3 regions of the Acinetobacter piscicola genome follow, and region 3 is predicted to be linked to each of the others. Evidence: predicted binding sites of a transcription regulator. Region 3 holds the regulator's gene; each other region holds the start of a gene.
The links. The regulator PhoB, encoded in region 3, activates phosphate uptake and scavenging genes when phosphate is short. The targets are predictions, from matches to a motif close to TGTCATNAANCTGTCATAA.

Region 1: G0028_RS09380 (porin) is a predicted target of PhoB. The motif match lies at 4,773-4,791, and genes of this name have one in related genera.
Region 2: G0028_RS05130 (inorganic phosphate transporter) is a predicted target of PhoB. The motif match lies at 2,366-2,384, and genes of this name have one in related genera.

What each region holds. Positions count from the first base shown of each region.
Region 1 covers NZ_CP048659.1:1,912,696-1,921,000, forward strand. Annotated here, with positions in the region: gene G0028_RS09365 (hypothetical protein) at 1-1,078, shown strand, start outside; gene G0028_RS09370 (AAA family ATPase) at 1,140-2,855, shown strand; gene G0028_RS09375 (5-carboxymethyl-2-hydroxymuconate Delta-isomerase) at 2,953-3,312, shown strand; gene G0028_RS09380 (porin) at 3,558-4,637, opposite strand; gene G0028_RS09385 (HIT family protein) at 4,911-5,324, opposite strand; gene G0028_RS09390 (YARHG domain-containing protein) at 5,376-5,606, opposite strand; gene G0028_RS09395 (NAD(P)-dependent oxidoreductase) at 5,932-6,804, opposite strand; gene G0028_RS09400 (alpha/beta fold hydrolase) at 6,809-7,906, opposite strand; gene G0028_RS09405 (O-succinylhomoserine sulfhydrylase) at 8,045-8,305, shown strand, end outside.
Region 2 covers NZ_CP048659.1:1,057,558-1,065,862, forward strand. Annotated here, with positions in the region: gene metH (methionine synthase) at 1-1,999, opposite strand, end outside; gene G0028_RS05130 (inorganic phosphate transporter) at 2,446-4,068, shown strand; gene G0028_RS05135 (hypothetical protein) at 4,123-5,673, opposite strand; gene G0028_RS05140 (hypothetical protein) at 5,734-5,892, opposite strand; gene G0028_RS21330 (hypothetical protein) at 5,834-6,001, opposite strand; gene G0028_RS05145 (DJ-1/PfpI family protein) at 6,126-6,704, opposite strand; gene sbmA (peptide antibiotic transporter SbmA) at 6,956-8,155, shown strand; gene G0028_RS05155 (PepSY-associated TM helix domain-containing protein) at 8,231-8,305, opposite strand, start outside.
Region 3 covers NZ_CP048659.1:179,564-187,868, forward strand. Annotated here, with positions in the region: gene pncB (nicotinate phosphoribosyltransferase) at 1-484, shown strand, start outside; gene G0028_RS00885 (sulfurtransferase) at 596-1,444, shown strand; gene asd (archaetidylserine decarboxylase) at 1,441-2,292, shown strand; gene phoR (phosphate regulon sensor histidine kinase PhoR) at 2,381-3,739, opposite strand; gene phoB (phosphate regulon transcriptional regulator PhoB) at 3,758-4,468, opposite strand; gene G0028_RS00905 (TetR/AcrR family transcriptional regulator) at 4,694-5,371, opposite strand; gene G0028_RS00910 (SDR family NAD(P)-dependent oxidoreductase) at 5,604-6,449, shown strand; gene G0028_RS00915 (TauD/TfdA dioxygenase family protein) at 6,757-7,701, shown strand; gene G0028_RS00920 (Crp/Fnr family transcriptional regulator) at 7,819-8,305, shown strand, end outside.

The DNA.
Region 1 (8,305 bases), 1.7 Mb from region 3:
TTTATGGCTCAGCCAAGTGATTCAAAGCCCAAATGTACGTGTTGCAGTTACGGCATTGAGCTTTTTAGATTGTAGTCATATACATCCACAAGTCATTTTACTGACCTTAAAATATTTTGAAAATATTGCAGGACGTTTATTTTTGTCCGACTGCCGTCATTTATCGCTTGAGCAACAGTGGTTCTTAAATCCTGAAAATCAAAAATATCGTTTAAATGAAAGTCGGGAACATTTAGATCAAAAAAATGCTATTAGTGCTTCGATGTTATATATCGAAGAGTGGCTAGAATTAGTGCATATTCTTTCAAAAAATAATCCCAAATTATTGAAAAAATGTTATGTAAAACTCAGCCGAGTGATGCAAGCCTATATGTTGTTTTTACAACATATTATTTCGACTTTACCGACAGAATTATGGGATTTTATTGATCCTAAAACGCATCAACAACATGATTTTTTTAAGGCTTTAAAACAGTCTAAAACAGAAGTCATCGCGTTCCGACAATATTTTAAATATCATTTTACACAGCAGCAGCGTTCGATCAGTGTGTTTGATTCTTATGTAGCAGACTATTTACTGGATCATTTTGCACAGCAGCGTTTTGTAAATAAGAATTTGACTTGGCAAGGTTTATTTCAGCAAGCATATGAATGGCATCAGCAATTTGAATTTGATAGCACTTTAAATTATCTAAAAAGTAGAATTGAAACTGAAAGTTGGCAAGCGATTTCACCTGAGCCGATCATTTATTTTGAAGGTTGGTGCTTTGAAGAATTACATGAATTAGAGCGCGTCATTCAAGAGTCTGTCGACTATAAACATTGTTTAGCACATTCATATACTGAGCGTATGTTGGCACAAGAATATGTCGCTTTTCACATTTATCCAGAGCAATATCCTGCACAATGTTTGACGTTGGGCTGTGTGTACAAAGATGATCAATTGTATTTTGATCAGTTAAAATACCCAAGCAATCGTGCAGCAGATGAAAGTTGTCTGAATAAAGTCTATGCTTTTATTGCTGAATTTAATTTGATGCTACGTAAACGGCGGGTTGATGAGCGGATTTTGGCATAAAAACTTAACTTTTTTGTCAAAAATCGTTAGGCTATAGCGGTCTGATAAGGTCTAGGTTGTTATGAAACAAGAAACTGCGCTGAAACTCATGAAAACAGGTGAAAATGTCTTTTTGACAGGTTCCGCAGGTGCAGGAAAAACGTATACCTTAAATCAATATATAAACTACCTAAAAGTGCGTAAAGTACCTGTGGCGATTACAGCATCTACAGGGATTGCTGCAACGCATATGAATGGGATGACCATTCATACATGGGCAGGCATCGGTATTAAAGATGTACTTTCAGATGAAGATCTGAAACGTATGAAAGAACGTAAATATTTAAAAGAGCATTTGGAAAATGCCCAAGTCTTGATTATTGATGAAATTTCAATGTTACATGCCAAACAACTGAATTTGGTTAATCAAGTCTTAAAATACTTCAAAGAATCAGATGAAGCTTTTGGTGGTATTCAAGTCATCGCAGCGGGGGATTTTTTCCAGTTACCCCCCGTAGGAAAAAATGATGAAAAAAATCGTGATAAGTTTTGTTTTATGTCAAATGCTTGGGTGGAAGCAAAATTTCGTGTTTGCTATTTGACTGAGCAACATCGTCAAGATGATTCGGCATTAAATGATGTTCTTAATGCCATTCGCGCGCAAAACATTCAACCACAACACTTGCAAGCTTTACACAACACACGCAATCAAAATATTGGTGACACTTATACACGTCTATATACCCACAATATGGATGTGGATAATATTAATTATAAACATTTAAATGAAATTTCAGGCAAAGAACACCAATTTGTTGCGGTGGCGGATGGTAATGAAAAACTGATCGAAACACTGAAGTCTTCAGTTCGTGCACCTGATGAATTAACCCTGAAAAAACATGCCAAAGTCATGTTTGTGAAAAACAACTTTGACATGGGTTATATCAATGGCAGCTTAGGGGAAGTGGTCGGTTTTGAAGAAGATGATGAACTGGGATTGTTGCCTAAGGTAAAACTTACAGATGGTACAACGCTATTGGTCGAACCTGAAACTTGGTCTGTAGACAACGATGCAGGCAAAACCATTGCGAGTTTACAACAAGTTCCACTGCGTTTGGCATGGGCAATTACCATTCATAAATCGCAAGGCATGACCTTAGAAGCTGCTGAAATTAACTTGTCTCATACGTTTGAAAAAGGGCAAGGTTATGTCGCATTATCACGTTTGAAATCCATCGAAGGTCTGCGTTTACTGGGTTTTAATGAACAAGCCTTAGAATTAGACAGTTTAGCCATTAAAGCGGATCGCCGTTTCCAAGAGCTTTCAACTGAGGCAGAACAGCACTTTGCTGAGGAAGATTTAACTATTCAACACAATGCATTTATTCGACATTGTGGGGGGACATTGAATGCATCTGAAATTCAACGCAATGAGAAAAAGTTAGCGAAAAATGCCGGTAAAACCAATTACGCGACAGCAACATTGGACGAAACTCGTGAGTTATTTGAAAATGGTTATGAAATTCAGGATATTGCCAATGAGCGTGGTTTGACGCCTGCAACCATTATTAACCATTTAGCAAAATTACACCGCGAACAAGGCTTGGATATTTCAGTGGCAAGCCCCGATGAAAATGTGCTTGAGCAAGTCCGTAAAATCTATAAAAAATTGCAAAAACGTCAAGATCCAAGCCATTTTAGTGAAGAAGGTGCAATCAAATTGCGTCCAATTGTTGAATTGACGAATCCAAAAATGGGCTACGATCAAGTACGTTTAGCATTGTTATTTATTGAATAATGTACGATGCAATATTGAACAAAATATTGTGTTTTAGATTTAAGTTATTTGCGTTAATTTGGCAAAATGTCAAAAAAGGAAGTGTATCGTGCCACAAATGGTCGTTGAATATTCAGACAATATTAAAGCGCTGAATCAGCAAGATTTGATGTTAAATTTAAACCATGCTTTGTTTGATACAGGTTTAATTGATCATCCTTTTAATATCAAGACACGTATTCGTGCCAATCAAGATTTTTTAATTGGTTTTGGTGACAATCATCAAGCGTATATTCATGTGCGTTTAGGCATTCTGACAGGGCGTACCTTAGAACAACGTCAACGGATGTCTGCACAATTATTGGCATGTTTAAAAGATTTTGACCAATATCAAGCATCAGGCTTAGAAATTCAATTATGTGTGGAAATCGCTGAAATGCCAAAAGAAGTGTATGGAAAAATCAGTGTGTTAAAATAGAAGTAATATCATGTTAAAGAGATTTAAGTTTTAAATCTCTTTCGATATCATAGTGCGATGAACTACAAAAATGATCTAAAGAATAAATATAGCACGCATCATATCGGAATGACTTAGATTGTTGTTTTAATTGAAATAATGATAGAAAAATAGGTATTGAGACATAGCCATCGGATTTAAAATGAACATATAAAAAAGGAATATGATTGCTCACATTCCTTTTATCTGTTGCTGTTGTGGCGATATTAGAAATTATATTCCATTCCCACACCAACTACAGTTTTCTTGTCTTCGGCTTTCCAGTCGTGTTTTTGCTGTGCTAAAACACCATAAAAACGAGTTTGTTTGTTGAAGTTATAGTCTACGCCAACACCATATTGATCAATGGTGCGGTCAGTCATGCCATCTGCTGTGGTTTCAGCAGATTGATACTGTGCTTTCAATGTGACAGGTGTTTCAGGAATTGTATAACCAGCAGTAATTGCCCACGCTTTTTCTTCAGCAGATGCAGCTTCAGGTTTAAGTTTAGCAGCAGTCAATGCAGCAGCAGAAGGTGAATCAGAGAGTTCAGCGTGTTGCCATAAAGCGCCAAACACTAGACCTTTTGCACCTAAAGCACCGAGGTCTAATGATCCTGTTACACGGTAAGCATCAGATTCAACATCTTTTAAACTAAGTGCAGCATAATCACCTGGTACAGCAAAGTTACCTGCAATTGCAGCAGCTAAACCGATCTCTTTATTTTCGTAAGAAATCGAAGTAGAAATGCCACTGAAACTATCATTTTCTTTTGTTGTGTATTCAGTAGAATTGTGTTCGCCAACTTGTGCCATTAGATTGAACTGTAAGCCTGGAACGATTAAGTTTTTATCCGTTTCAAAGCCTACTACATTTTTAAGACGCTCTTCACCATGCATGGTTTTGGTAATGTCTAAGTTTGTGTCATCATTAAAGATATCTTGGTACTTGCCCGCAGCAGTTTTGAAATAAGAATCGTAGTTACCTGCTTTTACTGTACCGATGTCTTTAAATTTAAGACCTAAAAAACGGTTACGTGCGCTCCAATCTGTATCCGAACCTGAACCATCTGTAGAGACAGCCCATTCTGCTTGGTATACTGCTGCAATACGATCTGTTAATGCTTCTTCGCCTTTAACCCCGATACGTGAAGCATTTGAATTTAATTGGGTTTCATCATTATCAGCAAAATCATAATTTTGAACTTGGTTTAACGAAACATTGAGCTTACCGTACAATGTTGGCGCTGCTTGCGCTGCGCTTAAGCCGAATGATGCAACTGCGGCAGCGAGTAGCACTTTTTTCATTGAGATTTCTCCAAATCAGTTCTGTCGGGCATGGCCCTGTCACTTTTTATATTGAGTAAGTAAGAAACAAATCTTTACGATACTTACTAACTTGGGTGCAGTATCTGCAAACTTTGTTACAAATGGGTGAAGAGGAGATGACATTTTGATGACGATGCTAAGAACAGAATGAAAAAGAGCTGAATGAATGGAAGTTATTTGGGTCACAATAAAAAAATGAGGCTTTAAAAGCCTCATTGAGATGTTGCGATTTAGTCTTTATTTTTAAATTTTTTAAAGCGCAGCTTTGATTTTTTCTGCAAAGGCTTTGATTTTTTCTTTATCGCCCATTTGTGCTGCATGCTTGCCAAGTTCATGTACTGAGCTTGGAATGAGGTGGAAGTGCACATGTGGCACGGTCTGACCAGCGGCCTCTCCTGAAAGCTGCATGAGTACAATTCCTTTGAGGTCTAATGCCTTTTTCATGGCGTTGGCAACTTTTTGTACCACTTGAATAGTATATGCTGCTGCATCAGGTGGTAGATCAAGTAATGTCACGGCTGGGGTTTTAGGAATGACTAAAGTATGACCATCGGCTTGTGGCATAATATCCATAAATGCCAGCACTTGTTCGTCTTCGTAGACTTTGATAGCAGGAAGTTCACCACGTAAAATTCGTGCAAAAATATTTTGATCATCGTAAGCCATTTTAAATTCCTTGCTTATGCGGTTTAAACTGTGAATGTGTCTATCATAGCGTTATTTACAGTTTAATTCTTTTTGACGCGCAGCAATTTGATCTAACTTTTGTTGTTCTTTGTCAGAAAACTTAGGTTTTGACGTAAAACAATTTTCATTGCCAAATTTTGCTTTTGCTTCAGGATCTTTGAAGCAGAAACCTTTTGATGCATAAATGACATTATAGTCATCTTGCAATTTTTTACACTCTTGTGCGTTATCTGCTGCAAAAGCATAAGAACCGATTAACATACTAATAAATGTAAAGGCTGTAACGAACAACTTTTTCATGAGTTTACCTCAATTGGACATATTGGATTGTCACTTGTATCATTTAGATTATAGGGGACAATCTTTGTTTTTCAATGGCGAAAAATTATTCATGTGTAATTTTAATTCATATTTCATTCATATATTTAATATCAGGGTTTAAAGACGAATCATTTTGACTCAGTAAAGCATTATTGATGTTCATCTCACGATTTTAGTCATGGAATTTTCAATATGAAAAAAGCATGCGTTAGTGCGCGCATGCTCTTTAAAATTATTTGTGTTGAATCTTTAATTAATCGCTTAATTATTCTAAAGTGATGTTACTCCATGATTCATAGAGTTTAATCGCAGTTGAAAAGTCACTATTCGGTTCAGCTAAAGCATTTGCAGCTTGGATCAAACTTTGGGTTAAGCCAATCACAGGGGCTGAAAGTTTTGCTTCTCGCACTAAATCGATTGCAATACCAGTATCTTTAGCTAAAAGTGGTAGGGCAAACGTCAGTGGAAACTCACGGTTTAAAATCCGTTGAGGTAAAGCTGTTTCAGTAACACCACTTTTACCACTCGAGGCATTAATACAGGCTAATGCTTCATTTAAATTTACCCCATGTGCTTTAAGGGTGGTAAACCCTTCTGCTGCAGCACAGAGATGAACAGCCATCATCATGTTGTTAATAGCTTTAACGGCAAAGCCTGCACCTGATCCACCCACGTGTTTGATCAATTGCCCCATAGCTTGCATGGCAGGTCGTGCCTGTTGAAAAGCATCTGAGTCGCCACCGACCATAAAAGTTAAAGTTGCATTTTCTGCACCAATGGTTTGCCCACTCACAGGCGCATCTAGGAAATGAACACCTTGTGCAGCCAAGTGTAAAGCTTGTGCTTTGGCTGCTTCAGGTACACCACTGGTACAGTCTACCCAAATGCAGCCTTTTTTGAGTTGTACTTGCGCCAAAATAGCATCTACTTCCTGACTGGTCGGTAAGCAAGAAAAAATGACATCGGCTTGACTCGCTTGGCGTAAATCAACCGCTTGTGTGCCATATTCAGCTGCATGTTGCTTAGCTTTGTCATGATTTCTATTCCAAACATAGACCTCATTAAAATGTTTTGGTAAATGTGCTGCCATACGATAGCCCATTGCACCTAAGCCAATAAATGCAACTGATTGGATCATTGTTTTAGTCCTTATATTGTGTTGAACGTTTATCTAACCATTGGGCAAGCATCGGCCAAAATTCTTCCGCACTTTTTTGACTCGACATTAAGCCTAAATGCCCACCCGGAATTAGAGTAAACGTGACATCATTGCTGTTTGTCAATTCGCTCAAAGGCTTAACGGAGGCTGCAGTGACCATTTGGTCATTTTTTCCAGCACCAATTAAAAGTGAACAATCAATGTTCTTTAGCTCAATGGTGTGTTGCTTTAAACGGATTGCACCTGTTTTTAACGGATTTTGCAGCCAAATATTAAACAACATGTCTTGATTAACTCCCCCTGGATAATCAATCATATGGTTTAAAAAATTGCCCAAAGTTGCATGCTCGTATAGTAATTTTTCATCGTCTAGGTTGAGTAACAGTTGTTTATGACCTTCGTACCAACCTTTGGGATCTAAAATTTTAAAACCGATTGCATTTAAAATACCCGGTGTGTGTAAGATTCTTTTTGGAATGATGCCATGATAAATCGATTGTTGAATTTTATGATTTTTAGATAAAAGTATATTGATTTTTTTATAAAGTTTGCCAATGCCACCTGAGGAGTAACTGTCAATCGGACTGCCTAAAACAATCAGATTTTTGACATAATTGGGCTGTCTTAACGCCGTATATAACAAGACAAAAATCCCTGCCATACTCCAACCATGCAAAGAAATTTGTTCACTTTTAGAATGCGTGCGAATTTGGTCAATACAATACGGAATTGCTTCATCGATAAAATTTAAAAAATTGAGATTGCGATGTTTATAGTTAAGTTTACCCCAATCTAATAAATAGACATCAAAACCTTGTTCGGTAAAGTATTTAATTAAAGAACGATAAGGATAAAGGTCATAAATAGACATGTTGATTGCAAGTGGTGCAACAAATACTAAGGGTTCTAAGTATTTGCGTTCAGTTGCGGCATAAAAGCGAATTTTAGCCTGCTTGTGGTGACCAATGATTTCATAAGGCGTGGTTTGCGATAAAACTAGTGATTTACCTTTGAAAATGCGTCTAGATAAATTTTTAATTTTGTTCGAACGGACTTGAGAATCACTCGTTAATTGTTCCATAAGGCGGTTTAGTCCAGAAATCATAAAAGTTTGATTGAAGTCTAAGCGATAATTTCACATTATACCTTGACCTTAAATACACTAGGCGCTCAAAATATTAGCAATACTTTACAAAGGCAGTGGATCACTGAATTTAACATGAGCCAACAAGACGAGATAGAATACCAACTGGATACATTAGCAATTCGTACAGGACATACACGTAGTTTTGAAGGTGAGCATAGCGAGCCAATTTTCCTTACATCGTCTTTTGTATGTGAAAATGCGGCTGATGCTGCGGCTAAATTTTCTGGACAAATTGAAGGAAATACCTATTCTCGTTATACCAATCCAACGGTACAAGCATTTGAAAAGCGTTTAGCCGTTTTAGATGGTGCGGAACGTGCAGTGGCAACAAGT
Region 2 (8,305 bases), 880 kb from region 3:
CATGTTCAAGACGTTTCTCAACTGGAAGTTCACGCCATTCCAAGTTTTCAACTTGTTTTTGCGCTGCGCCTTGACCGCGGTATTTCTCAGCCACTTCAAGCAGCTTTTCTGTTGCTTCTTGATGGCTTTCACCTTGGTTTTGGTTCAAGATCACATCTTCAACTGCAGTTTTTAGTTCAGCGTCAATATCGTCATAAATCGCCATTTGACCTGCGTTTACGATCCCCATGGTCATGCCTTGCTTAATGGCATGGTAGAGGAAGACCGAGTGAATCGCTTCACGGACTGGCTCGTTGCCTCGGAATGAGAATGATACGTTCGACACACCACCTGAAATCATCGCATGCGGCAAGTTTTGCTTGATCCAACCTGTCGCTTCAATAAAGTCCACAGCATAGTTGTTGTGTTCTTCAATCCCTGTTGCAACAGCAAACACGTTCGGGTCAAAAATGATGTCTTCAGCAGGGAAGCCCACTTCATTAACCAACACATCATAAGAACGCTTGCAGATTTCTTTTTTACGTGCGGCAGTATCTGCCTGACCTTGTTCATCAAATGCCATGACAATCACGGCAGCGCCATACTGACGGCATAGGCGTGCTTTATGCACAAACTCGTCATAACCCTCTTTGAGTGAGATCGAGTTAACAACCGCTTTACCTTGTACGCATTTCAAACCTGCTTCAATGATGTCCCATTTAGATGAGTCGATCATGATTGGCACACGTGAAATTTCAGGCTCAGATGCTACAAGATTCAGGAAGTGCACCATTGCGCCTTCTGAATCCAACATGCCTTCATCCATGTTGATGTCGATAATCTGCGCGCCTGCTTCAACTTGTTGCTGTGCAACATCTAAAGCTTCGGCAAAGTTTTCTTCACGGATTAGGCGTAAGAATTTTTTAGATCCTGTGACGTTGGTACGTTCACCGACATTCACAAACAGCGAATCTTCGGTAATGTTGAACGGTTCTAAACCACTTAAACGGCAAGCGGGTTTAGTTTCAGGCACGCTGCGTGGTGCAATGTCTTTGACTGCATTGGCAATGGCACGAATATGATCAGGCGTGGTACCACAACAGCCGCCTGTAATATTAATTAAACCACTTTCAGCAAACTCTTTAATAAAGGCAGCGGTTTGTTCAGGCGTTTCATCATAACCACCAAAGGCATTCGGTAAGCCAGCGTTTGGATGTGCAGAAACAAAGGTATCGGCAACATCTGCAATGGTTTTGACGTGTGGACGCATGGCATCTGCACCTAAGGCACAGTTGAATCCAATAGATAACAAGTCGCCGTGACGCACAGAGTTCCAGAATGCTTCAGCGGTTTGACCTGTCAATGTACGGCCAGAGGCATCGGTAATAGTACCTGAAATCATCAATGGCAATTCATAGCCGATTTGTTTAAAGACTTCTTTGACTGCAAAAATTGCTGCTTTACAGTTTAAGGTATCGAATACAGTCTCAATCAGCAGAATGTCCGCACCGCCTTCAATCAGGGCATGTGCAGCTTCAATATAATTTATTTTTAATTCATCAAAGGTAATATTACGAAACGCAGGGTCGTTTACATTCGGTGAAATAGAACAAGTGCGTGAAGTCGGCCCAAGCACACCTGCAACAAAACGCGGCTTTTCAGGGGTTGAGTATTTTTCACAAGCGGCTTTTGCAATGCGTGCTGCTTCACGGTTGATCTCTGTAACCAAATCTTCCATATGATAGTCAGACATCGAAACACGTGTGCCATTGAAACTGTTGGTTTCAATGATGTCTGCGCCAGCATCCAAATACGCTTCATGAATGCCTTGAATGATTTGTGGTTGAGTTAAGACCAAAAGGTCATTGTTGCCTTTTAAATCCGATGCCCAGTCGGCAAAACGCTCACCACGATAGTCGGCTTCTTCAAGTTTATGACGCTGAATCATGGTACCCATTGCACCATCAATAATCAGAATCCGTTGAGCAAGTAGCTCTTTTAAGGTGGTAAGCGTGGACATAAATAACCCAATCCGATGGAATATAAAATCGGCATATATGTTAGCAGAATTCACATCAGTTTTATTGCTATTCATGCCACTTGGCGATGGAAAATATTTTTTATTGCTTTTGTGGAAAATTGAGAGGCTTTTTTGTTTGAAATTTCATCTAAATGTCATGATAGGTCGCTATGCTTAGTTTGCAAAAATAAAATTATGACATTTTTTATGGCAAATATTACAAATATTTCAAATTGTTGAAATATTTAAATGAATATAAATTGCAGGTTTAAAGCATGGTAATTGTTTGATTTTTTATGAGTAAGTATCAAATACAGATATTCTTAGCCCATTTATTATCTGATAATTAGGCAGAAATGTTGCTTTATATGACAGCTATTTGTCATATAATTGTCACAATTTAATTGAACAATAAGCGCATTCTATCATCCGCTTAAAACGTCTGCATGAATTCTAATTTACCTCCCGTTTCAGATTCATCACAATCGTCGCATTCAAGTAAATCGACGAATGTTCATGTTCCGACACCCAAGTTTTTTATGCCGGTGTTTTTAACGCTTATTATTTCAACACTTATTTATATCGGTGTTCAGCTTTCTGCTGATTTGGCACATGTGCCACCTTTGAGCTTATATTCTGTTGTACTGCTTGCAACAGCTTTGTTCATTGCATTGGGGTTTGAGTTTGTCAATGGTTTTCATGACACAGCCAATGCCGTTGCAACAGTGATTTATACCAACGCACTTCCTGCACCTGTGGCAGTGATGTGGGCGGGTTTCTGTAATTTCCTTGGGGTAATGGTAGCAAGTGGTGCCGTAGCCTATGGGATCATTGCATTATTGCCTGTTGAACTGATCATGAATGTTGGTAGTGGCGCAGGTTTTGCCATGGTCTTTGCGATGCTGATTGCTGCAATCATGTGGAATTTAGGAACATGGTTCTTAGGCATTCCTGCATCAAGTTCACACACTTTGATTGGTTCTATTCTCGGTGTGGGGATCATGAACTACATTTTGCATTCTTCTAGTGGTGCAAGCGGTGTAGACATGGATCAAGTCATTAAAGTCGGTAAAGCACTTTTATTCTCTCCATTGATTGGTTTTGCTTTTGCAGCAGTTGTTTTCTTGATCGTTAAAAAGATTTTTAAGAAACAACTTGAGTTATTTCAACCACCTGAAGGCAATAAACCACCACCACCATTAATTCGTGCGATTTTGATTTTCACTTGTACAGGTGTGAGTTTTGCGCATGGTTCAAATGATGGGCAAAAAGGTATGGGCTTGATCATGTTGATTTTGATCGGTTTGGTGCCATTGGCTTATTCTTTGAATAAAAATTTAGATCAGCAACATTTACAATCTTTCTCACAGTTGTCTGAACAAACTGCGACTGCAATTTATGCACAGCATTCAGATATTCCAGATGAGCAAGCACGTAATACCATTACCAAATATATTCAAACCAAAGAAATTACGCCTGAAGTCGTACCTGCTTTGGCAAGTTTGACCGATCATTTAGGTGAGCGTGTTGGCAAGTTTGGTGATTTAAAAGATATTCCTGAAGCTGAAGTTTCATCTTTACGTAATGACATGTACTTGAGTACAACTGCATTTAAACGTTTGGATAAAGCTGAACAATTGCCAAAAATGGATGCAGCCCAAGCAAAAACTGTTAAAGAATATCGTAGTAACTTAGATTCGTTCTTACAATATATTCCAACTTGGGTGAAAGTTGCTGTTGCGCTTGCCTTAGGTCTAGGCACAATGGTGGGTTGGAAGCGTATTGTCGTGACTGTAGGTGAGCGTATTGGTAAACACCATATGACCTATGGTCAAGGGATGTCTGCTGAACTTGTTGCAATGTCAACGATTGCTGCTGCAGATGGTTTTGGTATGCCTGTATCAACTACACACGTCTTGAACTCTGCGGTTGCAGGTACAATGGTGGCAAATAAATCAGGTTTGAACTTTAATACAGTGAAAACAATTTTGTCAGCGTGGATTTTTACATTACCTGCAACGATTTGTTTATCTGGTGCATTGTACTGGTTGTTATTAAAAGTTTTTTGATCTTTAATTTAAAAATAAAAAACGCTGCAATAGCAGCGTTTTTTGCCTTATGAATTATTTGCTTTCCTTACCCAAGCGCATTTTGAGCGGCAACTTATCATGGACAAAACCATAAATCGCTGCAAATGGCAGGGCAGTACGTGCTAAATAGGCAACTCGCCATAAACCACCATGATTTGCACCATCCATAATCAATTCTAAAGGGTGAGCAATGAATGTGTCAGGATTTGCGACTGCTTCAGGATTTTTTAAATCATGAATCCACAATGCTGCCATGATGGCATTGGTTGTTTCGGGTGAAAATGCTTCTACATCAAATAAACTTGCCCCGTTAAATGCCGCCTTGAGCAAGGGATTCTTGGTGACTGAAGCTGTTGTGGTTGAGGGGGCAATATTAATACTAACGCGTTGTCCGTGATGACGTGCAAGTGTTGCTCGCCATTGTTGAATACGTTTTGCCAAGGCATAGTTTGGGCCTTGTTCTACCACTAAACAGTCTGCCACGCCATAAGATTGACCATTGTCAGAGTTGATTAATTGTTGATGATTCGCTTTAAATAATTGCTTCATGGATACTGTGGCAATCCCTTTACTCAGCCATTTTTCAGCTGAAGAGCGTGACTGATATTTTTCAGTCGCTGCTTGAATCACTTCTTTGGGTACAGCATAGACATCTGTAGGCGTACACATATACATCAATGAACTGTCAGGTTTTTGTGCACTGACATAGCTCATAATGCTGTCCATTGCCATGGAAACACGGACATGCTTTTCACCATCAAGATAGGCGATAGCAGCCAAATCTAAAGTATTGGGATTTTGTGCTAACCATTGCGCGATTTCAGGTGTTTGCGTCAATAAGTTTGCACCGAGCTTATTTTTAAGTTCATCTCTAGATAAATTTTCAGCCAGTGGCTCAGTGCTTGGTGCATATAAAGTGGCATTCCCTTGTTGGATGGTGTTGAGAATTTTCTGCCAAACCTTAGCATTAGGTAAATCAATTGCAATGATATTGGCTTTCCATTTTGCCAACCAAGTGAGAGGGCCTGCTTCAGATGCAGCACCAAACAACACCATGGTACGATCAGATAAATCAAACCATTCAGGATGAGCAATAACATTACGCAAAGCCTTGGCATGGCTTGGTTCAACAATGCCATTATTTTCCCAAGTTTGAATTTGCTCAAGCAGTGCTTGTCCCTGTAATTTTTTCCCACGATAAGGCACATACCATTCAGGTGCGGCAGTACTTTGTCCTTGTAAACGTACAGTATGCAAAGGCTGGATTTTGGGCACAGCCATGACATCTTTGAGTGCATAAGACTGCCCATCACGATAAAATTCAAAACGATGATGTGCTTTGGCTAAACCTTGTTTGGCAATGGTAATCGGTGCATTGATTGAAGCAATACCTTGTGTCACCAATGCTTTAAAATGGCGAGGATAATTTTTACGCCAATTTTTTTCGTTTAAAACTTTTTGAGCACTCTCTTGATCAATCAATGACAAAGCTTCGGCAATAATTTCTTTTCCGAGTGAAGAGGTACTGGCTTTTTGAGATTCAGGATCAAGTGGGAAGTGTAAACCGTCAAGTGAAGTGGACATGCAAAAAATCTCTATTTTTTCATCATTAATATACAGATGTATACATTATCCACGCCAAGTTTAAATATACGGTGGCAATTTCTGCCAAAATCGCCCCGTTGGCAATAAAATAATTTGCATAAATATAATAAAAAAGCCTCTATGTATAGAGGCTTTAGATTTAGCAACGTCCTTTTTTTGCTTGTCCAGGCGGGCAAAAATCGCCATGATCGCGGTCATGATAATGTCCATCTGGGTCAACAACAACGCTGCCTGCAGGTGTATGTACGGCGCATGCGCTTAATGAAATTAAAAAAGCAGCGGTACATAAGCTCAGTATTTTCTTCATGTATTTTTTCCTTTTGCTATTATTTATTCTTATATAAATACCGTAAATTTAAAAAAATAATAGCGGATTTTTGGCATGAAATTGTAAGTCTAGCGATGACTCAAAATATAGTATTGGTGTAATATTAAAGTTGTATAGTTGCGCCCAATGCTTTAATAAACTGTGCCATCCATGCAGGATGTGCAGGCCATGCAGGTGCAGTGATTAAATGTCCATCAGTCACCGCTTCAGTTACAGCTATCTCCGCATATTGACCACCTGCAAGTTTAACTTCTGCTGCACAGGCAGGATAAGCAGAGCACAAACGACCTTTTAGTACATCCGCAGCAGCTAAGATCTGAGCGCCATGACAAACTGCAGCAATAGGTTTTTGTGCTGTATCAAACTCACGAACGATTTCAAGGATACGTGCATTCATGCGTAAGTACTCAGGTGCTCGACCACCCGGAATCACTAAACCGACATAGTGAGCAGTATTGACTGCTGAAAAATCAAAATTGAGTGCAAAATTGTGCCCACGCTTTTCACTATAGGTTTGTTCGCCTTCAAAATCATGAATAGCTGTTGCGACAGTATCACCTGATTTTTTTTCAGGACAAACAGTATGCACGGTATAGCCTAAGCCAGTCAAAAATTGGAAGGGCACCATAGTTTCATAATCTTCGACATAGTCACCGACCAACATTAAAATTTGTTTTGACATGTAATTTCCCTCTTTTCACTCGATCATTGTTATACATTGAACATAGCAGATTGAGCTGACACTTTTAATCAGACCAATGGATAAAATGTGTTGCACAACGAGAACGTCTTTTTAAAAATATCTTTTTGATCTGTAAACTAGATGGCAAGTTACTAAAATACATAAAAATTATTTTGATTTCTTATTCTTAATTAAGTTTTTAGGATTAATATCAGGTTACTTAGAAAAAATATTAAGGATATCAAGTATCAATGTTTAAATCTTTTTTTCCAAATCCAAAATGGTTTTTTAATTCATTGCTCATTTGGTTCATCATTAATTTAGTGTTGTGGTATAGCGGTGGTAAATCTTGGGGGGAGTTGATTGGTTTTCCGCAAGCGTATGCGACTACAGAATTACCCATTAGTGTGACACGTTTTTGGTCAGCACAGTTCCTTTGGTTTTATCTTTGGTTCTTTGTTTCAACTGCGCTATTTGCAGGGTTTTGGAAATGGAAGTCGAATAATCAATGGCAAGCGTGGTCAGTATGGGGTTCTGCGTTTATCTTGTTTAATGTTTGGTTTGGAGTGCAAGTTTCTGTTGCGATCAATGCTTGGTATGGCCCATTTTGGGATTTGATTCAAAAGATGCTCAGTAGTGGCGGGGGCAATATTCAAGACTTATATATGGGGACATTAACCTTCTTAATGATTGCCATGGTCGCTGTTACAGTTGCTGTGATTAATTCGTTTTTTGTCAGTCATTATATTTTTCGTTGGCGTACAGCAATGAATGAATATTACACAGCACATTGGGAGAAGTTGCGTCATGTAGAAGGTGCATCACAGCGTGTACAAGAAGATACCATGCGTTTTGCCACAACTTTAGAGTCGTTAGGCGTAAGTTTTATTAAAGCAATTATGATTTTAATTGCATTTTTACCTGTATTAATTGAACTTTCTAAACATGTTCCTGTATTGCCTGTGATTGGTGAAATTAAATATTCGCTCGTTTGGGCGGCAATCGGTTGGGCAATTTTCGGTACATTTTTATTAATGGTAGTTGGGGTGAAATTACCTGGCTTAGAGTTTAATAATCAAAAAGTAGAGGCAGCCTATCGTAAAGAATTGGTCTATGGTGAAGACTATGCAGACCGCGCACAACCTGCGACTTTAAAAGAACTGTTCCAAAACGTGCGTAAAAACTATTTTCGTTTATATTTTCATTATGCTTATTTTAATATGGTGAGCACGTGGTATGCGCAGCTTGATATTTTGTTTAGTTTGGTGGTGTTATTTCCATCAATTGCAGCGGGAACCATGACTTTAGGTTTATTAAATCAAATTGGTAATGTATTTGATAAGGTACGAGAATCATTTCAATATTTGATTAGTTCATGGAAAACCATCATTGAGCTATTGTCGATTCATAAACGTTTAAAAGCTTTTGAATCTGTTCTAGAGGAAAAATAAGTGTTCCATGACAAAAAAGAGAGCATAGGAACATGCTCTCTTTTTTATTTATTCTTCAATGACATTATTATAATGTCACTTTTGACTCGTTACAGCCCATAAAGAACCTTGTTCGGTATTCTGTTGGCGATCTTTTGCTTGTTGATAAAA
Region 3 (8,305 bases):
AAAATCAGCATTAGAAACATGGGTGCAAGAGTATCGTGGTGACTTAGGTATTGCCCTCACAGATGTTGTGGGAATGGATGCATTCTTACGTGATTTTGATTTATATTTTGCCAAATTATTTGATGGCTTACGTCATGACAGTGGTGATCCATTTGCGTGGGGAGATAAAGCATATGAGCATTATCGTAAACTCAAAATTGACACCAAAACCAAAATGTTAACTTTTAGTGATGGTTTGGATTTAGAACGCGCTTGGGCACTTTACCAATATTTTAAAGACCGTTTCCAAGTCAGTTTTGGGATTGGCACTAACTTGACCAATGATATGGGACAAACACCGCTCAATATCGTGTTAAAATTGGTGGAGTGTAATGGTCAGTCTGTGGCAAAAATTTCTGACAGTCCAGGAAAAACAATGACGGATAACGATACCTTTTTAGCCTATCTACGTCAGGTTTTTGAAATTGCTGAGCCAAGCAATTAGAAGAAAAACGATAGCTGATTTTTTGCTAAAGAAATGCAGGAAATCAGCTAAAGCCTAAAAAAGACTATGCTAAGATGGTTAAAATAATCCTGCTAAAATTCAAAAAATCGTATGACTGCTCCCATTTTTAATTTTGATTTGTTGGTTGAAGCTGAACAGCTTGTTCCTTACTTAGGACATGAAAAATTACGCATTGTTGATTTAAGCCGTAGCTCGGTTTATGAACAATTACATATTCCATATGCACTACATCTTAAGCCACAGTATTTAGTGCGACAAGAAGAACATGCTTCGGGTTTATTGCCTGATGAACAAGGTTTAGCTGCTTTAATAGACTACTTAAACATTTCTCCTGAGCATCATGTGGTGGTTTATGATGATGAAGGCGGTGCGTGGGCTGGGCGTTTGATTTGGAACTTACAGTGTTTAGGCTTTGAACATGTCAGTTTACTGAATGGCGGTATTCATGCATGGTTAGGTGCAGGCTTGCCAACTTCATCTGAGGTTGAAGCATTCACAAAAGTAGAAAATTTGGTTCAGGTGGATTTGCAAAATATAGAAAAATATAGAATCGAATATGATCAATTATTAGAAAAAGTACAACAAAATGCAGTACAAGTCTGGGATTGTCGTACGACAGAAGAATATACAGGACAACGTTTAGCAGCAAGACGCGGTGGTCATATTCCAAATGCACGACATTTTGAATGGAGTACTGCAATTAATCGTCAAAATCATTTAAAATTGCATCCTTTAGAACGCACGCAACAACGTTTAGAACAATTGGGCTTTCATTTAGATCAACCTGTGGTGGTGTATTGTCAATCACATCATCGTTCAGGCTTAGCGTATATCTTAGGTCGATTACTCGGTTGGAACATTCAAGCTTATGATGGTGCGTGGAGCGAATGGGGCAACCGCCTCGACAGTCCTATTATTAGTGGAGAATCACCTTCGTGAGTCTAACCTCAAACTTAAAAAAACAACTTTTTATTCGTGCTCAAAATTTAGTACCGCAACAACAACTCAGCCGTGTGGTGGGTAAACTTGCAGCTAGTGAAAATCCATTGGTTAAAAATGTCGTTATTCAAGCATTTAAAGCACAATATGGCATTGATATGTCGATTGCACAGCAAAGTGATGCATTAAAATATAAATCATTTAATGAGTTTTTTACCCGTGCTTTAAAAGAGGGTGTGCGTGAAATTGATACAGATGCAAATAGTATTGTTTCACCTGCGGATGGTGCAATTTCCCAATTAGGTCAAGTGAAAGAAGGCGATGTATTTCAAGCCAAAGGTCAAAGTTTTTCAGTTGAAAAATTGATTGGTGATCCGCAGCTTGCAGCACCGTTTAAAAATGGTGAATTTGCGACCGTCTATTTGTCACCACGTGATTATCATCGTGTGCATATGCCTTTTGCAGGAACATTAACTGAAACGTTATATATTCCGGGTGAATTATTTTCTGTCAATAAAACGACTGCGGAAAATGTGCCAGGTTTATTTGCCCGTAATGAACGTATGGTGTGTTTGTTTGATACAGAATTAGGTCGTATGGCCGTTGTTTTGGTGGGTGCAATGATTGTTGCTGGTATTGAAACCGTAGCAACAGGTAAAGTGAAACCATCGGGTCGCTTGGAACTCAACCATCATGAGTTAAAACTTGAAAAAGGTGATGAGTTAGGACGCTTCTATTTAGGTTCAACCGCGATCGTTTTATTTGAACAAGGTAAAATGAATTGGGATGCACAATTTAAAGCGAACTCCGTGGTTGTCATGGGTGAGGCTTTAGGGCATATCCTATAAGTATTTAAAAATACTCAGTTTGAGTAAAGGTGAAGAGGATTATATTCTTCACCTTTTGTTTATTCTAAGATGTAGATTAGAACAAAAATTATTCAGGGTTATATAAGCGTTCTTTAGGGAATACCACTCTAAATGTAGAGCCTTGATTTTCAATAGAATCAATTTCTAAATAAGCATTATGTTGCATCAGTACGTGTTTCACAATCGCTAAACCTAGACCTGTGCCACCTGTTTGTCGGCTACGTGCACTGTCCACTCGATAGAAACGTTCAGTTAAGCGAGGTAAATGTTTAGGGTCAATACCGATCCCTGTATCTTGTACTGTGAAATAACCATGTAACCCATCATCATGCCATCCCATTGTAACTGAGCCCCCTTTAGGCGTGTATTTGATGGCATTGGTAATTAAATTACTAAAAGCACTCGCAAGTTCAGTATCAGAGCCGATCAAGTCACAATGGCTGTCGATGTCTAAATTGAGCGTATGTCCATAATCGACGTTATAGGCTTGCGCATCATCAAATAATTGATTCATTAAACTCGGCATTTCAATGATTTGATTTTTAGCAATTTGTTTATTGCCTTCAAGACGTGACAAGAGCAATAAATCATTCACTAGGGCATTCATACGTCGCGTTTGTGATTGCATTTGATCAAAAGCACGTTTCCAACGTGGGTTTAAATCTTCTTGATCAGTAAATGTTTCAATATAACCACTGAGAACCGTGAGCGGTGTGCGTAATTCATGTGAAATATTATCGACAAAGTCTTTACGCATTTGTTCTAAGTTATGAATTCGGGTTACGTCATAAGCGACCAATAAACGACTTTCACTGCCGAAGCGAGTGAGTTTGATCTGTACATAATGCTCGTCATAAACCGTTGATTTTATTTTTATTCCGTCAGGATATTGATCAATATTGTTAAAATATTCAATAAATCCAGGTTGGCGAATAATGGTCAATAAATTGCGACCACGATCAAGCATTTGGATGCCAAGTAATTTTTCAGCCGCAGGATTCCACCATTCGATTTGATGTAACTCGTCAGTTAAAACGACAGCTTCTGCTAACGCAACCAAGGATGATTGTGCCCGATCAATTAACCCGACCATTTCGGCTTGAACAACACGTTCTTGACGTTGGGCACGATACACATTAAATAGCAATGCACCCCAAATTCCATTTAAATTCGGTGGTACATCATAAGGACGGTTAGAAATCCACTCATTGACCAAATATAACGAGCGAAGTTGCAAAATAAAAAAAATTGCAAAAGAGAACGAAATACAGAGCCAAAAGTACCCAATCCCAAAACCGATAAAGCATCCGATGACGAATAAAAATGCTAACAGTCTTAAATCTTGTTTAGCAAAAGTCCATAAACTGCTGTAACGAAATCGTTTATGTTCACGTGCAAGATCTGGGACGGGGTAGGGTTCATACATAAAAAAACTGACCTAAATTTAGCCTAAAGCGACATCAGCACGTGTCGAAAAACGATAGCCTGTACCGCGAACGGTTTGTACGTAACGATCTGCAGCATAGGGTTCTAATACTTTGCGCAAACGGCGGATATGTACATCAATAGTACGGTCTTCAATATAGACGTTACCGCCCCAGACTTGGTCAAGCAATTGTGCACGTGTATATGCACGTTCAGGATGAGTCATAAAGAAAGCCAATAAACGGTATTCTGTTGGTCCCATTTCTAAAATACTGTCACCAAAGCTTACACGTTGACTGACAGGGTCGAGAATTAGACCATTGGCATCAATTGATTTTTCACCACTAAGTGCATTGGCACGACGTAGCACGGCTTTAATACGTGAAACCAATTCACGCGTTGAAAAGGGTTTAGTCATATAGTCATCAGCGCCTGCATCTAAGCCTTGCACTTTATGATCTTCTTCACCTCGTGCAGTGAGCATAATTACAGGGATTTCAGCCAAGTTCTCATCACGTTTTAAGCGGCGGCACAAGTCCACACCACTAATTCCGCCAGGCATCATCCAGTCTAATAGGATGAGTGAAGGGCGTTGATCGACAATCATTTGATGTGCTTGTTTGGCATCTTCTGCTTGTAAGCATTGGAAACCTGCCATATCTAATGAGGTATGGATCATTTCGCGAATTGGAAGTTCGTCATCGACGATTAAAATATAGTCATCTTTCACAACGCAATATCCTATGTATGAACGGTGTACCGTTTTATTATTTATGACAGGCTTATTACAAAGATTAATTATGACAGTATCATTGCAAAAAAAACATATTGGCTATTTTTTGCAAAACTTTGTGACAAAACTTTTGAATTTGTATGCTAAATCCATAAAATAATGGTCGACATTGATTTTTCATATCGGGATGAAAAATTTAAAGGTTGAGAAGTTCAGGTATATTTAAGCACTTTGTTTTTCAGAAAAAGATTCTAATAATGAAAAAAATACCGCTTCACAGGCAAAGACGACTTGTTCGACAGAAAGTTTAAAACCACCCATGACCCAACGTACTGCAATTTGTGTAACATAGCCATTTAAGCCAGTCGAGACCAATGAAATTTCCTGTTCGCTGTGGTTGATCTGCGGCATCATTAACATGACAAAAGCTTGAATCATACGGTCAAAGCGACTCATGGTTTCATGGATTGTTGCCTGATTGTGCAACTCTTGCACCAACATCGCATCGACATAAATGATGCGTGCCATACGTGGGTCAGCTTTGAGCATAGAAAATAATGCAAATAAGCCCGAATGAATCATTTTTTTAGGTTCAGGAGAAGCTTGCATTACCCCTTGCATCACGTTGTGTTGCAATTGATCAATCAATTGTAAAAATATAGTTTGGAATAGCTCTTCGCTTTTTTTAAAAGATTCATAGAAATAGCGTTCAGTCAGTTTAGCTTCGTTACAGACGTCTTTCACGGTAACTGAAAAAAATCCTTGTGTGCCATAGGTTTCAATACCCGCTTCAATCAGTTTTTCACGGCGAGCTAACTTTCGTTCAGAAAGAGACATACCTTTAAATTGTCTTTCTTTTACCATTTTTTTAGATGTATTTTCGTTCTGAGCATGTTGCATCGTTTCATTTAATACGTGTGTAGTCATATGAATTTGTGCCAAATTAAGTGTGCAAATAGCAATATTTGATCAATAAAAATAGTTGAAATTTACGTCATACTTCTGAGCAACTCATCAACATTGAAAAGCTTAACATATTATATTGACAATAGTCATTGTCAAAATTATAGTGTAGCTGTGAGTGTATGTATAGAAAAAGTACATACAGAAAGAATTCAAACAAGGAAACTCAATGAAAAATTTTAAAAATAAAGTCGCTGCAATTACAGGTGCAGGCTCAGGTATGGGACAACAATTGGCAGTTCTATTAGCAAAAGCAGGTTGTCATTTGTCCATCAGTGATGTCAATGAAAAGGGCTTGGCCGAAACTGTTGAATTATTAAAAGCATATGATGTACGAGTAACATCAAAAAAAGTAAATGTAGCAAAACAGCCTGAAGTTAAGGCTTGGGCAGAAGAAACGGTGAAAGATCATGGCTCTGTTAATATGATCTTTAATAATGCTGGTGTAGCGCTGGGTGCAACCGTCGAGGGTGAAACATACGAAGAATTAGAGTGGATCGTGGGGATTAACTTCTGGGGTGTGGTTTATGGTACGAAAGAGTTTTTACCATACATCAAGCAAACAGGTGAGGGGCACATCATCAATACTTCAAGTATCTTTGGTTTAACTGCTCAGCCAACGCAGTCGGGTTATAATGCAACGAAGTTCGCGGTACGTGGTTTTACTGAGTCTTTACGCCAAGAACTTGATATTGAAAAATGTGGCGTGAGTGCACTATGTGTACACCCAGGGGGTATTCGTACCAACATTGCCAATGATGCGCGTATGAACGACAGCTTAAAATCATTGGGTATGAGTCCTGATAAATCAGCGAAAGCATTTAATAAACTGTTGCGTAAACCTGCGGTCGAAGCTGCACAAGAAATTTTGGATGCAGTTTTAGCAGACAAACGCCGTTTATTGATTGGTGGCGATGCGGTGATTGTTGATTTGGCACAACGTTTATTACCAACAGGTTATCAGAAACTGGCTACAGGTTTGACCAAGTTAACCAAGCGTTTTGAACCAAAATAATAGGTTTAGACCACAAAAAACCGTCATTTATGACGGTTTTTTTTTCGCCACGTAAAGACAGGAAGGGATTTAAATTACTGCAAAATAATCAAAATTTGCTGCAAAATTCATTTTTGACAAGATTAATTTAGATGATTTTCTTAATTGTGTGAGTGGCTTCAGCGCTAAATCATTTTAATTTTTTTATTTATTTAAAATACAGCATAAAAATGTCACTTATTTGACAGATTGGAATAAGGACTTTTGGCAAGATCAAGCCATAGACAATTTTGTTCTTATTTAATGATAAAATTTTGAGGAAATAACAATGAGCTATAGCTATCAACACATTCAAGTCAAACCCATCACAGGTCGAATCGGTGCGGAAATTTTGGGTGTAAAATTATCTGGACAATTAGAGGATCAGGTTATTGCTGAAATTAATCAAGCATTGTTGCAATACAAAGCAATTTTCTTTAAAGCACAGCAGCATTTGGATGATGCAGAACAAGAAGCATTTGCTGCACGTTTGGGAACACCACTGAATCATCCTACTGTACCCATTAAAAATGGTTCTAAACATATTTTAGAGTTAGATTCAACGCACGGTGCACGTGCAGATAGTTGGCATACCGATATTACTTTTTTAGATGCTTACCCTAAAGCCTCGATTTTACGTAGTGTGATTGCACCTGAAGCAGGTGGTGATACTGTTTGGGCAAATACTACATCGGCATATGCATCATTACCTGAACCTTTAAAAGCATTGGCTGATACGCTTCGTGCTGTACACAGTAACGATTATGATTATGCCAGTGGTGAGCTGAGCATTAATAAAGAAGCGTTGGCAAAGTATAGAAATTTCTTTAAATCTACAGAATATGAAACTGAGCATCCTTTAGTACGTGTACATCCTGAAACAGGTGAAAAAACCTTGGTCTTAGGGCATTTTTTCAAACGTTTTGTCGGTTTTAATAGCAAAGACTCTCGTAAATTATTTGATTTATTTCAAAGTTATGTCGTAAAACAGGAAAATATTGTCCGTTGGCATTGGGAAGCAGGTGATGTGGCAATTTGGGACAACCGTGCAACACAGCATCGCGCAATCAATGATTATGGTGATCAACACCGTGTAGTACGCCGTGTGACCTTAGAAGGTGATATTCCTGTCGGCGTGGATGGACGTTTAAGTCAAACAATTGTAAAAGAAGAAAAATTTGATATCAAGGATTATCGTTTGAGTGAAGAAGGGGTATATGAAAAAGTTTCATAAGTACAGATAAAATTTAAAATAACTTTGCATAAAATAAGCGTTGAATAGCGGAATAAATCATTAGATCGATTTTTATTCTCCATCTAATATTAAATAAAATATTAGATGGATACTTTTATGCAATATTATGACTTAAACTCTGTTTCTAATTTTGATGTTTTAAAAAATATTTTTAAAAGTTTGTCAGGAGATAATATTAAATATATTTTGGATTATGCTTATATTAAAAAATATCAAAAAAATGAATTAATTTTAAATAAAGAAAATTGTTCGGAAGCACTTTATATTCTATTGAATGGTATTATTCATATTGGATATTTAAGTGTATCTGGACGTTTTCATGCTTTTAATTATTTTTCAGAAAAAAATTTAATCAATGCACTGCCTTGTTTAAAAGGGCACATTATTGATTATGACTATTATGCATTTAATCAAGTGCGTGTTTTGGTGATTCCAAAGCATATTTTTTTAGAAGAATTAAAGAATAACAATGGTTTAAAACAAGATGTATTTGACCTTATTGCACTCAGAATGCATCACCTTATTGCCGAAATTAAGTTTTTGCATGTTGCTAATTTACATCAAAAAATCTGTAAGACTTTGT